3 regions of the Blautia sp. St.27G3 genome follow, and region 3 is predicted to be linked to each of the others. Evidence: riboswitches for the same ligand, from Rfam matches in the RefSeq annotation. Region 3 holds a riboswitch; each other region holds the start of a gene.

Region 1 (4,793 bases), on a different contig from region 3:
AACATACCTCAGCTTTCTCATGTTCAAACTTTATCTCAGATATCTGCTATCACATAATGTGCCTTATCCTTTTACAGTGCAAACGGATCTCTGAGCGTTTTCTTTGATATTATATGCTTTTTTTCCCATAGAAGTCAAGCTGGAAAGCTGTCTTCTATGCAGGATTCCCGGCCACATGCACAACGACAATTTCGCTGTGCTTTCCGGTTCGAAACGCGTATCCCCAACCTCCAATGCCTGACGATACAATCAGCTCCATATCGCCAATTGTTTTTCTGCCATAGTTAAACGTATCTTTATCGAATAAAGTAGTAATAAGTCCCACCGGCCACATCTGACCGGCATGCGTATGCCCGGAAAGCATCAAATCATATCCGGCCTGTTCATTTTCTTCTATCTCCCGCGGCTGATGGTCTGTCAAAATGCAGAATCGCTGTTCAGAAACATCCGCCAGAAGTTCTTCAGATGACTTGCGCTCCATCTCATCTCTCCTGGCATCCGTCCGGTCGCGCCGGCCGGCCACACAGAGCTCTTCGCCGATCAAAGCCGTCTCGTCCTCCAAAATCTTTATTCCTGCTGCGGTAATCGCTTCCTCCAGTTCCGTTTCCGTAAAATCACACGCATCCAAGTAGCGCCCCTTGTCGTGATTGCCATAAACGTAATACGTTCCGTACGTGCTTCTGATCTGACCCAGGCATCTAAACGCCTCCTTCACCTGTTCCAGCGTCGAAGCCTCATCTACAATGTCCCCGCCAAGCACAACGAGATCTGGCTGTTCTTTCTCTATACGTTCACAATAATTCTGAAGCTGTTCCGGATTCATGGTTGTCCCAAAATGCAGATCTGACAAAAAGGCAAGGTCATATCCTTCTTCCCGGATTTCCTTTTCTGTAAAAACCGTGTATTCCGTCACAACCACCCGGTGCATATTCCAATATGCATACCCAAGAACAACAGTCGTGACCGCTGCTGCCAGTGTACCGCTGCGCCATGCAAGCTCCACGTACCTGTGAAATCCGTGTCCTGACTTTTTCAGAACCAGTCTCACAACATCCACAATCGCCGACGCTGCAAGAAAATGCAGAACAATAAGCGCCCAAAAACCAAACAGATTCTGCGCCGGAAGAATCACCAGCACAGATAGTACCACTGCCAGCACCATCTGCACATACTTCCATTTCCCGCCAAACAGCAGTATCTGAATCCTTCTGATAATAAAATACAAATAAATGTAAAGTGGAATCATAAAGATTCCCGCCGTTCTCACAAAAAACCGCATTCTCTTTCTCCCTGCTTTTCCTTATCAATATTTCACGATCTGCTAACAAAATACAGAATATCCAAAATCCGGAATTTCATTCTTCCTCATCCTATCTTCTCAAACTTCTGCCCGCAAACGATATTACCGCCAGCCAGGACACATTGGTCCCCCAGTTGGCGGTAACATTATAACAGTTCGACTAAGCTACAGGTCAATACATAATATGTGAAAATACTGTGAATTCCTTCGTTTTCTAACAAAATAAATGGGACTCGGATCTATAAAAGTTGTACTTGACAGCAAACGCTTCTCTATACTAAGATAAAAACAGCATAAAAATACTGCGTATGTTAATATAGTGCCGAAAGGCTGCCCCCTTTGGGGCAAAGGGAACAAAGTAGAAGCTTTGACAGCCCCCGCTACTGTGTGACAGACGAACTCTCCCAAAAGTCACTGGAAAACCGGGAAGACGGAGAAAGTAGGATGAAGTCGAGTCAGGAGACCTGCTATATTATCAATACTGTTGCTTTCGGTGGGGAGGCTTACATAGACATAGCAGAAATGCTTTTTTGCTGTGCGCAGATTGTGAAGTTTTATATTTTCACTTTACTTCTCAGATCTGATGAGCCACCAAAAGGCTCTTTTTTTATGCGTACAGACTGTTGCAGTACCGCATACTTCTGCATCAGTCCAGTCATTTCACACAGCAGAAAGAGAGGATTCAAAATGAAAAAGAAATTTGTTCTATCACTACTTGCAGGTATGATGATTCTGTCTTCTTTTGGTACGGGGGTTTTTGCCAGTGAGACAGCAGATTACAGCGAAGTAACCATCGAAAACGGTGCCCGCACTCTGACCTTCACGGAAATGCCGACCGGTATCCTTTGCTGTTACAGTGGAGAGGTACTGATGAAACTCGGACTTGACCAGTACATCATCGGTACAAGCACAAACAACAAGGGCCGTATCTCGCCGCTTGAAGGCGTAGCCGAGCTCTTTGAAGGGATCCCGGAGATTGAGCGTTCACACGAAAACGCAGTTGCCTGCGGTGCAGACCTGATTGTTGGGGAAGTCAGCGCATTCCAGGAAGACCGCTGGGGAACGTACGATATGCTTGAAGAAAAGGGAATCACCTCGTATGTGCTCACCGGTACTGTCGTGGAAGATGAAACAATGGACAGTATTTATCAGGATATTGAGAATATGGGGAAAATTTTCAAAGTGGAAGAGCGCGCGGAGAAACTGATTTTTGAGACAAAAGAACAGATTGCCGCGATTGAAGCCTCTGTAGCTGATATTAAGGAAGAAGAAAAAGTAACCGCCTTCGTTATGGACAGCGTGAGCGGTAATGAAGTTTATACCACTTCCGCGGGCCTGGAAAGCAATCTGATCGAACTGGCCGGCGGCATCAATGCCACAAAGGGAATGGCTGATTCCAGATGGTTCACAACAAGCGTGGAGACCATTGTTGCCACAAATCCGGACGTTATGATCTTCAACGACTATGGCAATGAGGAAATGCTGCAGGAAAGCCTTGATTTTATCAATAATAACGAAGCGCTGGCCGATGTGCCGGCAGTCGCAAATCAGAATTATATCATTATTCCGCTCGCTTATGCGATGCATGATTTAAGCGCAGTAGAAGCATGTGAGATTTTCGCGGAAGCATTCTACCCGGAACGCTTCCTATAGGCATGAGCCTGTGATCAAACACCATTTTCATACGCATAGCCCAATGAAACGCAATTTACTTAAGGAGACAATATGAAGGGGAAGCATATTCGCAGCGGTCTGCTGTTTCCTGTTTTGACTGCATTTTTGATCTTTTCCATCCTGTATGTGGTATCAATCGGCACTACCCCGATAGACATCAAAACAGTCTATCAGGTCATGGCAGATCAGATCTTTTTCAGTGGAGCACAGACAGCTGCCGGTGCATGGGATAAATCAATCTACCAGATTATCTGGAATATCAGGCTGCCCAGAGTTCTTTTCGGAGTATGCTGCGGCGCCGGCCTTTCTATCTGCGGCGCAGCCATGCAGGCCCTTGTCCTAAACCCTGTCGCAGAACCCTATATTTTAGGCGTATCTTCCGGTGCATCGGCCGGAGCTGCTCTGGCGCTTCTGACACCGCTCCCCTTTTTCAGCGGACAATACCGCACCACTGCCTTTGCCCTGCTTGGTGCACTTCTTGCCTTTTTCTGCGTCTATCGCATGGCAAAAGCCGGTGGCGGCGGTAAAATACAGCCGGTTGCCCTCCTGCTCTCCGGCACAGCCGTAAATGCCGTGATGAGCGCCGTTACCAGCTTTTTAATCTTTATGGCCAAAAGTCCTGAGAGCATTTCTGCTGTCTATAACTGGCAAATGGGAAGCCTTGCCTCCGCCCAGTGGAGCAGTCTCCGGATTCCGGCTCTCGGCACCGCTTTGGGTTGTATCGTCTTTTTCTGCCAGAGCGGCAATTTTAATCTTATCATGATAGGAGACGACGATGCTGCTGCCATGGGACTGCATGTAAAACGCTTTCGTGGTATGATGTTCATCATCTGTGCCCTCATTGTAGCATCTCTTGTCTCTGTCACCGGTATTATTGGATTTGTAGGCCTTATGGTCCCCCATATGGTTCGTCTGCTCGCAGGGACAAGCAGTAACAGAATCATTTTGCCTCTGAGCGCACTGTTCGGCGCTTCTTATCTGATCTGGGCCGATGCCGCTGCGCGCAGCCTGTTTGGCCCTGCCGAACTCCCGCTTGGCATCATTACCGCATTTGTTGGAGCTCCGTTTTTCTTTTATCTGATGATACGAAAGAATCGAGGTGGCGCATGACCACAGCAATAGAATTTCAGAATATACAGACCGGTTATGGAAAAAAAGAAATCCTGCACAACGTGAGCGTGCAGGCAGAGCGGGGAAAAATCACCGGAATTGTCGGACCAAACGGCTCCGGAAAATCGACACTGGTTAAAACACTATTCGGGATAGTACCCTGCAAATCCGGCGCTATTTTTCTGGACGGAAAAAACCTGCAATCGTTCAGCCGAAAGGATGTCGCAAGGAAGTTAGGATATGTCGGACAGGATACCTCTGTGGTTTTTGACTTTTCTGTGGAGGATATTATTGGCATGGCTCTTTACCACCAAAAAAAGACAGATCTCCCATCAAAAGAGCGAATTCGTCTCGCCATGGAAGAACTGAATATCCTGGAATTTTCCGGACGCAGCATTCAGACACTCTCCGGAGGGGAACGAAAGCTGGTTTTTCTGGCCCGTGCTGTAGCACAGGGTGCAGATACTATCATACTGGATGAACCGACCAACCACCTTGATATCTACCACCAGATTTTTCTGTTAAACTATCTGAAGCGAAGCGGTAAGACCATTCTCCTTGTTATTCACGATCTCCGCCTTGCAGCCCACTATTGCGATCACCTTTTCTTGATGCAGGACGGTCGCGTCGCCTCCAGTGGAATCCCCGAGCACGTACTGACTCCAAAAAATGTGAAGCAGGTATTCGGAATCTCCGGAAAAATCAGTTA
Region 2 (4,793 bases), 360 kb from region 3:
CATGGCCCTCTGGCGGGGAAAATCATAAAGTTTACGATTCCGATTATGCTTTCAGGGATTTTGCAGCTTTTGTTTAATGCAGCAGATATTATTGTAGTGGGACGGTTTGCCGGAAGCAATGCGCTGGCGGCAGTTGGTTCCAACAGTGCATTGATTAATCTGCTGGTTAATCTGCTGGTGGGGCTGTCCATCGGCTCGGCGGTGGCGGTAGCCTTTTATTATGGTGCGTCAGAGTTGAATCAGGTAAAGGATACGATTCATACATCGGTGGCGCTCAGCATAGCAGGCGGGTTTGTCAGCGGAACACTGGGCTTTGTTTTCAGTCCGATTTTGTTGGAGCTGATGGACACACCGGAAAATATCATCGGACAGGCAACCCTGTATCTGAAAATCTATTTCCTCGGTATTCCTGCCATGTCGGTTTACAATTTTGGAAGTGCGATCATGCGTTCCCTCGGAGATACGAAACGGCCGTTGTATTATCTGATTACCGGCGGGATTGTAAATGTTGTGCTGAATGTGATCCTGGTGGCTGGATTTCATCTTGATGTGGCGGGCGTGGCCATTGCCACGGTAGTTTCACAGATGATTTCAGCGCTGCTGATTTTGCGGCATATGGCCCGGATGGAGGAATGCATCCGGCTTGAATGGAAAAAAATTCGGATTTCCAAAAACAAGCTTGTGCGGATTGCGCGGATTGGGGTGCCTGCGGGAATACAGTCAACGATCTTTTCACTTTCCAATGTATTGATTCAGTCGTCGGTCAACAGTTTCGGGGAGCTGGCGGTGGCTGGAAATTCTGCGTCCAGCAATATAGAAGGTTTTATTTACATAGCAATGAATTCTTTTTATCAGGCGGCCCAGACGTTTACCGGTCAGAATGTTGGCGGAAGAAAGTATGACCGGATTAACAAAGTATTTTTCAACTGCCTTATTATGGTAACGGCAACCGGACTTGTACTGGGGGCGATCGTGAAGCATTTTGCAAATCCGCTTCTGAACATCTACCTTCCAGGCAATGAATCGGCAATTGAATACGGAATTGCCAGAATCGAAATTATTGTGACGACCTACTTCCTCTGTGGAATTATGGATGTTTTTTCAGGGATGCTCAGGGGAATGGGGGAATCGGTGATGCCTATGGTTGTTTCGATGGTTGGGTCCTGTTTACTCCGTGTGGTCTGGATTTATACAGTATTTGCGGCAAACAGAACGCTTTCTGTATTGTACTGGTCGTATCCGGTTTCGTGGCTTGTTACAGAATCGGTACATTTGCTCTGTTATTTGTACGTGAAAAAGCGGTTGATACGGAACAATATGCACACAGCATGATGGAGAAGGCTGGTGGATTCTAAAAAACAAAAATGTTAACTTGTAAAACAAAATAGTTGACAAACAACTGGTGTTTGTGTAGAATGAAAAATGTCAACTAAAGAAGAGAAAAAGTTGACGAAAGAGGAGGATGCTATGGAGAATAAAAAATTGTCTACACAGAAGGTTGTGCTTGCGGGGATGATGGCAGCAGTGATGGCAGTGATGTCGCAGATTCAGTTTCCGCTTCCGTCAGGCGTACCGGTAACCATGCAGACGTTTGCAATGGCTTTGGCGGGGTATGTGCTGGGATGGAGATATGGTCTGATCTCCACGGCAGTGTATATTTTATTGGGAGCTGTAGGGGTTCCGGTGTTCGCTGGTTTTTCGGGCGGAATCGGGTTTGCCACAAGTCCCGCCGGAGGGTATATTTGGGGATTTCTGCCGATGGTTGCGCTGTGTGCATTTGGATATGAAAAGAAAAATTATGTATGGCTGTGTGTACTTTCCGTGCTAGGTCTTGCAGCCTGCCATTTGTTCGGAGTGATTCAGTTTTCGCTTGTCACCGGAATGGGATGGAAGGAAGCGTTTTTTGTGGCTTCCGTGCCGTATCTGGTAAAAGATGTTGCTTCTCTGGCAGGGGCTTACATAGCGGCCAAAGCTGTCCGGGCAGGTCTGAAAAGTGCCGGTGCACAGATGGCATAAAAGGGGAGAAAGAATTATGGAACTTCGTGCGCATCATCTGCTGTGTATTCCCATGTATCAGGGGCATGGCTATAGCGAAGAGTTTTGTGCTCATATGACAGAAGTAATAGAACGAATCAAAACGACAGAAGAGGAAATCCGGCCGTTGGCTTCTCCGGATGAGGTCTGTACGCATTGCCCAAATCTTGAGCCTGCTGTGCCAAAAGAAAAGGGAAGCAGGGGAGAGAAGCCGGAATCGGATATGGAGTTTCTTTTTAACCGTTACTGTGAACATGAACATCGGACGTCAAAAAAGGATGCTGATTTAATAGAACGGTTGGGACTGTGTTGTGGAAAAACGTACAGTCGCAGTGAACTGAAAGAGATTGTGCTGTCACATATGACGGAGGAAGTGTTCGATGCTTCCTGCGGAAAATGCGACTGGCGCAAGCAGGGACTGTGCAGCTTTGTGCTGTGGCAGAAAAAGTTCAGGGAATGCTTCTAAAAAGTGTAAAAATCCATGTGGTATTTATTGACAGAAATTGTTGCCCGTGTTATGTTAAAAAAGTAAACAATATAAAAGATGCAGCAAAGTGATTTACATTCCGCATAGATGTGGAACAGTAGATTTAAAAGGGAAGTCAGGTGAGATTCCTGCACGATCGGGTCACTGTAATTACGCGGCATATTCCATGACGTGAGTCAGCCATTGTGTGCGAGCATGAGAAGGCGGAATTGCCAGGAGGTAGAGTCAGGAAACCTGCTTTGCAGCGACAGTCAAATCTTCCCGCCAAAGATATTGCACTGGAATAGCTTAGAGGATATTAAGGATAAAGTGTCAGGCGGCACTTTACTTTTTGTGTTCAAAAGGCTTATCTGCGTTCCGGGAAGGGAACATGGAGGAAAAATGAAGAAAAGAGCAGTAAGTTTATTGCTGTGCGTGGGCATGGCAGCGTCACTGGTTACCGGCACAGGTGCGGTGGTCAGGGCAGAAGGAGAAACAGAAGTATTGACAGAAGCAGCAGAAGTGTCGGCAAATTATCCGCTGACGGTATCCACCTTCAATTATGCGAAGGAGCCGGTAGAGGAAACGTTTGAAAAGGCACCGGAGAGGGTTCTGACCTTCTGGCAGAATTCCCTGGAGACGATGTTGGCGCTTGGCCTGGGAGACCGGATTATCTGCGCGGTAGGAGTCAGCAAAGAGAGCGTTCTTCCAGAGCTTCAGGAGGAGTTTGATAAGGTCGCGTCCGGAAAGGAATACAATGAGTTTGTGGATACCAATGCGGCAATGAGCAAGGAATATGCGATTATGATGGAACCGGATTTCATTCTGGGCTGGAAATCCTCTTTTTCGGACAAAACCATCGGCGACGTGGATTACTGGCATGAAAATGGAATCCATACCTACATGGCACTGAATTCCAATGATATCAGTGAAAATCGTACTCTGGAAAATGAATATACCGATATCCTGACCATTGGTAGGATTTTTGACGTGGAGGATAAGGCGCAGGAAATCGTTGACGAAATGAAAGATGAGGTGGCGCGTGTTACGGAGGCTACCGAAGGACAGGAAAAGAAAAAAGTTCTGGTTGTGGAATTTATGAAGGATTCTATCTGGAATTATGACAAGACGACGCTTGCAGGAAATATGATAACAGAAATGGGCGCAGAGCTGCTGGATGCGGCAGGAGATCTCGGCGCTGAGGATCTTATTAATCTTGACCCGGATGTGATTTTTGTGATCGGTGACGAGACAAAAACAGAGAACCTGACAGGCGATCAGGGCTATGCAAGCCTGAAGGCCGTACAGAACGGAGCTGTATATGCCATTGATCTTTCCGATGTTTACACCAGCGGCGTACGTACAATCAACGGACTGAATGAGATCGGAAAAGCTCTTTATCCGGAGCTTTATACGGAGTAAGGATGAATAAGGATATGAACGACAAAAAAGCAGGTCTGATTAAAAAGACGCCAGGTTATGTGATGACTATGATTGTTTTGCTGATACTGCTGATTTTGTCTGTACTGCTTGCAGTAACTTTTGGCTCTGTGCGCATCCCTTTTCGGGATGTGTACGGAGTCATTCTGTATCAGCTATTTGGCATAGGAGATGCTTCTGTGTACGGAAGCGGAAAAATATACGACGTCGTATGCTTTATTCGTTTGCCCAGGCTGATGCTGTCCATGGCAGTAGGGATGGGATTGGCTGTATGTGGCGTCATTATGCAGGCGGTTGTGAAAAATCCGCTGGCGGAGCCGTATACGCTGGGCATTTCCTCAGGCGCGTCTCTTGGAGCCACAGTTGCGATTCTCCTGGGAGTCGGAGCGAGATTCGGATCGAACTATGTGGGCGTGATGGCCTTTCTGGGCGCATTCGGAATTTCCATCGCCGTTGTTGCGCTGGCGAATATCGGAGGAAGGGCAACGTCTGTCAAGCTTCTTCTGGGAGGAATGGCCTTAAGTTCTGTGTGCAGTTCTTTTTCAAGCTTTGTGGTATATTTTAGCAGCGATAACGATGCGCTGAAAAATGTAACGTTCTGGCTGATGGGCAGCTTTGCGGGGGCAAGCTGGGAAAACATTGCAGTGGTTTTCCCTATTGTGGTTCTGGCATTGCTGTTTTTCTGGAGTCAGTACCGCAACTTAAATCTGATGCTTTTGGGAGATGAGACGGCAATCACACTGGGAACCGACCTGCACAGGCTTCGTCAGGTTTATCTGCTGGTTTCGGCTGCGGTTGTGGGATTTGTCGTGTATTCCTCCGGTACCATCGGGTTTGTGGGACTGATTATCCC
Region 3 (4,793 bases):
TGATCCCCAATCTTCTGATATTCAGAAACAAGACCAAGACTTGTGTATGCCGGCAGTGTCATGAAAAACAGACAATCAAACGGCTTCTTTTTTCCATCCAGCTGCAAATAGATATCGGTACCTGCCGCCCGGCAGGCCTCAAATCTTGCGATGACTGTTCTGGCCGCCTTTTTCGATTCCGGATCAACCAGAGCCGGATTTTTCAGTGCCCGTGTAAGACTTCCGTCTCTCGCAGGAGCAAACTGCATGTCCTGATAAACAACCTCACGCAGCACATCTGGGAACAACGGACTGTATAAGCGATTCAAAAGCACAAGCCCGACAGCCACCTTTCCGGTATAGGACTGATTTCCGGATTCACAGTATATAATCGTGGCAAGAAGTGTTTCATCGTCTGTGAGCGGATCCGTAAAATACTCGTTATGTACCTTGACACCTGCGGTTGGCTTTGGAGCTCCATTCTCAGAAACCTCTGTTCCGATACCATTTCCGTCAAACTGATACGTTTTTCCTTCAATTGTCAGTTTTACATTGACTGTTTTCTTGTAGGTTTTGGGATCGAAGTAATAATAATCGGTACCTATTTTCTGTAATCCAATACACGCCTTTGTATTGCTTCCAAGATAACAGTCATCCTTCCAGGTATTTTTCAAACGGAGTCCGGTTTTGCCTACATAGTAGCGGCCAATCCATTTGTTTTTTACCATGGCCCCATCTGCGCCGTAGTAATAGTATTTTCCATTTGTCTTGACCCATTTATTTTTTACCATGCGACCGTGCTTGGACTCAAAATAATAGATCTTCTTGTTGTAGGTCAGTCGGCCCTTCTGAACTGCTCCGCGTTTGTCAAAGGCGTATGTATATCCATTTGGAGCCTTTTTCATGCCATTCGCGTACACGGCACCATTGGAGCCTGCATAATACATATTATTCTTGTATTTAATCCATTTATTTTTTACTAGCACACCGGTCTTTTTAAAGTAATACCATTTCTTTCCTTTGTAGAGCCAGCCTGTCTGACGGACTCCCTTGGAATTGACATAGTAAGACTTTGACCCTTCTTTGATCCACTTTTTCTTTACCTTTTTTCCTTTTAAATAATAGGAATAGGTGCCATTCGAATTCTTTTTCCAGCCTGCTTCTGCACGGACACTCATACAGGAAAACATGAGTAAAAACAATATGACTGTAACAAATAGCATCCGTCTGTTCCTGTGTTTCGTAACCATCACTTTCTCCTCTGGAACTTAATAATTTCGATTTGTTTTCGTAACATTTGATTCATATTATATGATAAATATTACACTATGTCAAACAAAACCTGGCGCAAAATGAAACAATTATGTACAAAAAACCATATTTTGTTACATTTTGCGCGTACCGCTTAATAAAATTGCCGGGTTGCAGGCTGTTTATGGTTACTATACAAAAACAATATGATTAGAATATGATGCAGATAATTCTTCCCTTAGATTCATTCACAATTTTTTTCATCGTATCCTGAAGGCGCTGCTGACTTTCTTCACCAATTGAGGAAAGTTTTGCCTGAATCCCGTCTTCTACCATCTGTTCAATAGATTTTCCAAAAATCAGCGTGTTCCAGGCTCCTTCTTCAGAATTTTCATTCTCCCGCATGTAATTAATCAGATCTTCGGCCTGAGATTCACTCCCCACAATCGGTGCGATTTCAGTCTCAATATCCGCACGGATCAGATGAATCGAGGGTGATGTAGCTTTGATCTTTACGCCATATTTATTTCCCTGTCGGATGACCACCGGCTCATCCATCTGAATTTCTTCTTTCAGCGGCGTGATCACGCCATAACCGGTCTGTCTCACTGCATTTACTGCGCTGGCTACTGCTTCATATTCTTTTTTCAGGGCTGACATCTCCCTGACGATGGAAATCAGCTTGTATTCGCTTGCTATTTCCGTCCCTGTCATCTCGCTCAGCACCTGATAATACAGTGAATCCTGCATCTGGATATCAATCTCTGCATTTCCGTTTGACAGGTCGACCGCTTCAAGCTTTGCTTTTTTGATAAATTCGCTGTTTACGCCGAGCGAGTCCGCATAAATATCCCGTACCGTATGAAGCTTTTGCATTGCATTCTTTGCAGCTGCAAATAGATCCTGTTTCAGCCAATGGCCATTTTCCAGTGTTTCCGTCCACTTGGGAATCTGAAATACAACCCTGGTAAGCGGAAATTCCAGCAAAAATTCTTCAAATACAGTCTGAATTTCTTTTGTTCCAATCTGTTCACAGTTCAGGATCATACTGGAAACGCCATATGTATCATTCAGATACGCAGATGCCGCCCGTGCTTCTTCACTGTAAGGCTTTGCGGAATTCAAAATCACAAGAAACGGTTTCCCGAGCTGCTGAAGCTGTGTAATCGCTTCTTTTTCTGCCTCAAGAAAACTTTCCCTTGGAAGGTCTCCGAAGCTTCCATCCGTAGTAATTACAATCCCCACGGTTGCATGATCTGTAATTACTTTCTGTGTTCCCATTCTGGCTGCCTCGCCAAACGCCATAGGCTGTTCCTGCCATGGTGTTTTGACCATACGTGGTACACCATTCTCTTCTGTTCCCTCGGCTCCCGGCACAAGAAATCCGACACAGTCCACCATTCGTAATTTCATAACGGTGCCATCCCCTATTGCAATCTGTGCGGCTTCTCTCGGAATAAATTTGGGTTCTACTGTCGTCACTGTCTTTCCGGTTGCACTGGCAGGCATCTCATCTTTTGCCCGGTCATGTTCCTGTCCTTCAAGCTCCGGCAGTACCAAATGCTCTACTACTTTTCTCACAAAGGTAGATTTCCCTGTCCGCACAGGGCCTACGATGCCCACGTAAATATCGCCGCCTGTCCTCGTCTGAATATCCTTGTATAAATCAAATTTTTCCATCAAAAGACCCCCTGCATATACTGGTTAAATATATGCAGGGGGAATGGACCTCAGAACGCTTTTAAAGAAATTTCTTCAATCATATGAAAACGAAGACATTTTTGCCTGTATGGTAGCTTGCTTTCTAAAATGAAAAGGCGTAGCCTTTCTTTGCATTGCGGACTGCAAAAGGCTACGCCGGTCGTACAGATCAGCTTGCGGAACGTCATCTGTACGCAGCTCCGAAGGCTTACTTTTATAAAAAGCTGATGCCAGCCAGAGCACAAGGAGGTATGTTTGTGTATATCTCCATTGCCTTGAGACAACATTCCATTTTTTCTTTGTCTGACTAACCCGATACAGACAACCGGCAGCCAGCCGGTGCGGAGTGTTTTGCTTTACTCGGAAGCACTTCTCTCATATCAAGCAGGTTTCCTGGCTCACAGATCATCGCCTGCTTCTCCTTCTCGCGCTCATTGGGTACGCAATGGACTTTGAAGCTCACTCCCTGTATACAGTGACCGGATCGCTCAGGCATCGCACCTGATTCCCTTTTCAGATAAACTGCACTTGATACGGCAATTTCTCATTACACGCTAAAAATATAGCACGGTTTCTGAAAATCGTCAACCGTTTTGTGCCTTGTACACGGTCAGGCACAGCTATTCCGTTGCATTACAGTCCTGCTTTTTTTGCAGCTGCATCTACTACATGGCTTACAAGTACAGAAGTCGTAACACTGCCTACGCCACCCGGAACCGGTGTGATTGCATCTACAATCGGTTCTACCGCAGCGTAATCCACATCGCCGCAAAGCTTGCCCTCTGCGTTAACGTTGATACCTACATCAATGACCACCTGACCAGGTTTCACGTACTCAGCGCCAACTACGCCTGCACGGCCTGCGGCAACGATGATGATATCTGCCTCTTTTGCAACTGACGGCATATCTACTGTTCTTGTATGACAAACAGTAACGGTCGCATTTTTCTTGATCAGCATCATGGCTGCCGGTTTCCCTACTACAAGACTGCGGCCAATTACAACCGCTTTCTTTCCGGTACAGTCGATTTCATAGTGATCAAGAATTTCCATACAAGCCTGAGGTGTGCATGGCGGGAAACCAATTGCCTTTCCAGTAAATACACCGGACATGGAACCGTCTGTCATACAGTCTACGTCCTTTGCCGGATCAAGCGCATTCTCAATCACGCTCTGATCCAGGTGCTTCGGAAGCGGACGGAACAGAAGTACGCCGTGAATTGCGTCGTTCTTGTTTACATCATCAATAACTTTCAGAAGCTCTTCCTGAGAAACATCACCCGGAAGAAGAATTTTTTCACATGCAACACCGAGTGTTTCACAGCGTTTTGTAGCGCCTCTCTCATAAGAAATATCACTTTCATTTTCTCCGACACGAATGATTCCAAGCGTCGGTTTGATTCCTTTTGCCTCAACCTCTGCTACCTTTGCTTTGATTCTTTCGTTCAAAGCAGCGGTAACCTCTTTACCAAGTAACTGTTTTGCCATTGTTTTGCTCCTTTCATCCGCGGTCATCCAAATCCGCAGTTTCTCTATTTCAGACGTCCAAGTACGCTCTCAAAAATTTCATCAGCCATCGGCGGATATTTCGCCAGCATTGCATCCGCTTTTGCATTCAGCTCTTCTGCATATTCTCTGTTTGCCATGGATTTTGTATTAATATAAACATTCAGACTGGCTCCCATCAGAGCTGCCTTGCAAAATGCAGCGCCCACGCCTGCATCACTGATTGCTAACGCAGAACCCTTTGCGGCAAACTCTTTGATCAGTTCGATTGCCTCACAGCATTTCTCCATGATCTCCATCGGAACAGAGCATGCATCCTTCAGAACAATCTCCATCACACGAGCTTTCTCTGCCTT

Evidence for each region. A riboswitch is a leader RNA that binds a small molecule or an ion and turns the genes downstream of it on or off. The one in region 3 is predicted to bind cobalamin.
Region 1: another riboswitch for cobalamin. It lies ahead of AC6I2O_RS16820 (ABC transporter substrate-binding protein); the one in region 3 lies ahead of spoIVA (stage IV sporulation protein A).
Region 2: another riboswitch for cobalamin. It lies ahead of AC6I2O_RS12460 (ABC transporter substrate-binding protein); the one in region 3 lies ahead of spoIVA (stage IV sporulation protein A).

Annotation. Positions count from the first base shown of each region.
Region 1 is NZ_BAAGFO010000003.1:578,141-582,933, forward strand. It holds gene AC6I2O_RS16815 (metallophosphoesterase) at 155-1,279, opposite strand; cobalamin riboswitch at 1,601-1,786, shown strand; gene AC6I2O_RS16820 (ABC transporter substrate-binding protein) at 1,988-2,953, shown strand; gene AC6I2O_RS16825 (FecCD family ABC transporter permease) at 3,026-4,084, shown strand; gene AC6I2O_RS16830 (ABC transporter ATP-binding protein) at 4,081-4,793, shown strand, end outside.
Region 2 is NZ_BAAGFO010000002.1:614,194-618,986, reverse strand. It holds gene AC6I2O_RS12475 (MATE family efflux transporter) at 1-1,332, shown strand, start outside; gene AC6I2O_RS12470 (biotin transporter BioY) at 1,468-2,016, shown strand; gene AC6I2O_RS12465 (DUF1284 domain-containing protein) at 2,033-2,500, shown strand; cobalamin riboswitch at 2,570-2,777, shown strand; gene AC6I2O_RS12460 (ABC transporter substrate-binding protein) at 2,903-3,922, shown strand; gene AC6I2O_RS12455 (FecCD family ABC transporter permease) at 3,937-4,793, shown strand, end outside.
Region 3 is NZ_BAAGFO010000002.1:251,735-256,527, forward strand. It holds gene AC6I2O_RS10825 (cell wall hydrolase) at 1-1,229, opposite strand, end outside; gene spoIVA (stage IV sporulation protein A) at 1,441-2,910, opposite strand; cobalamin riboswitch at 3,298-3,478, opposite strand; gene AC6I2O_RS10835 (bifunctional 5,10-methylenetetrahydrofolate dehydrogenase/5,10-methenyltetrahydrofolate cyclohydrolase) at 3,565-4,419, opposite strand; gene AC6I2O_RS10840 (cyclodeaminase/cyclohydrolase family protein) at 4,464-4,793, opposite strand, start outside.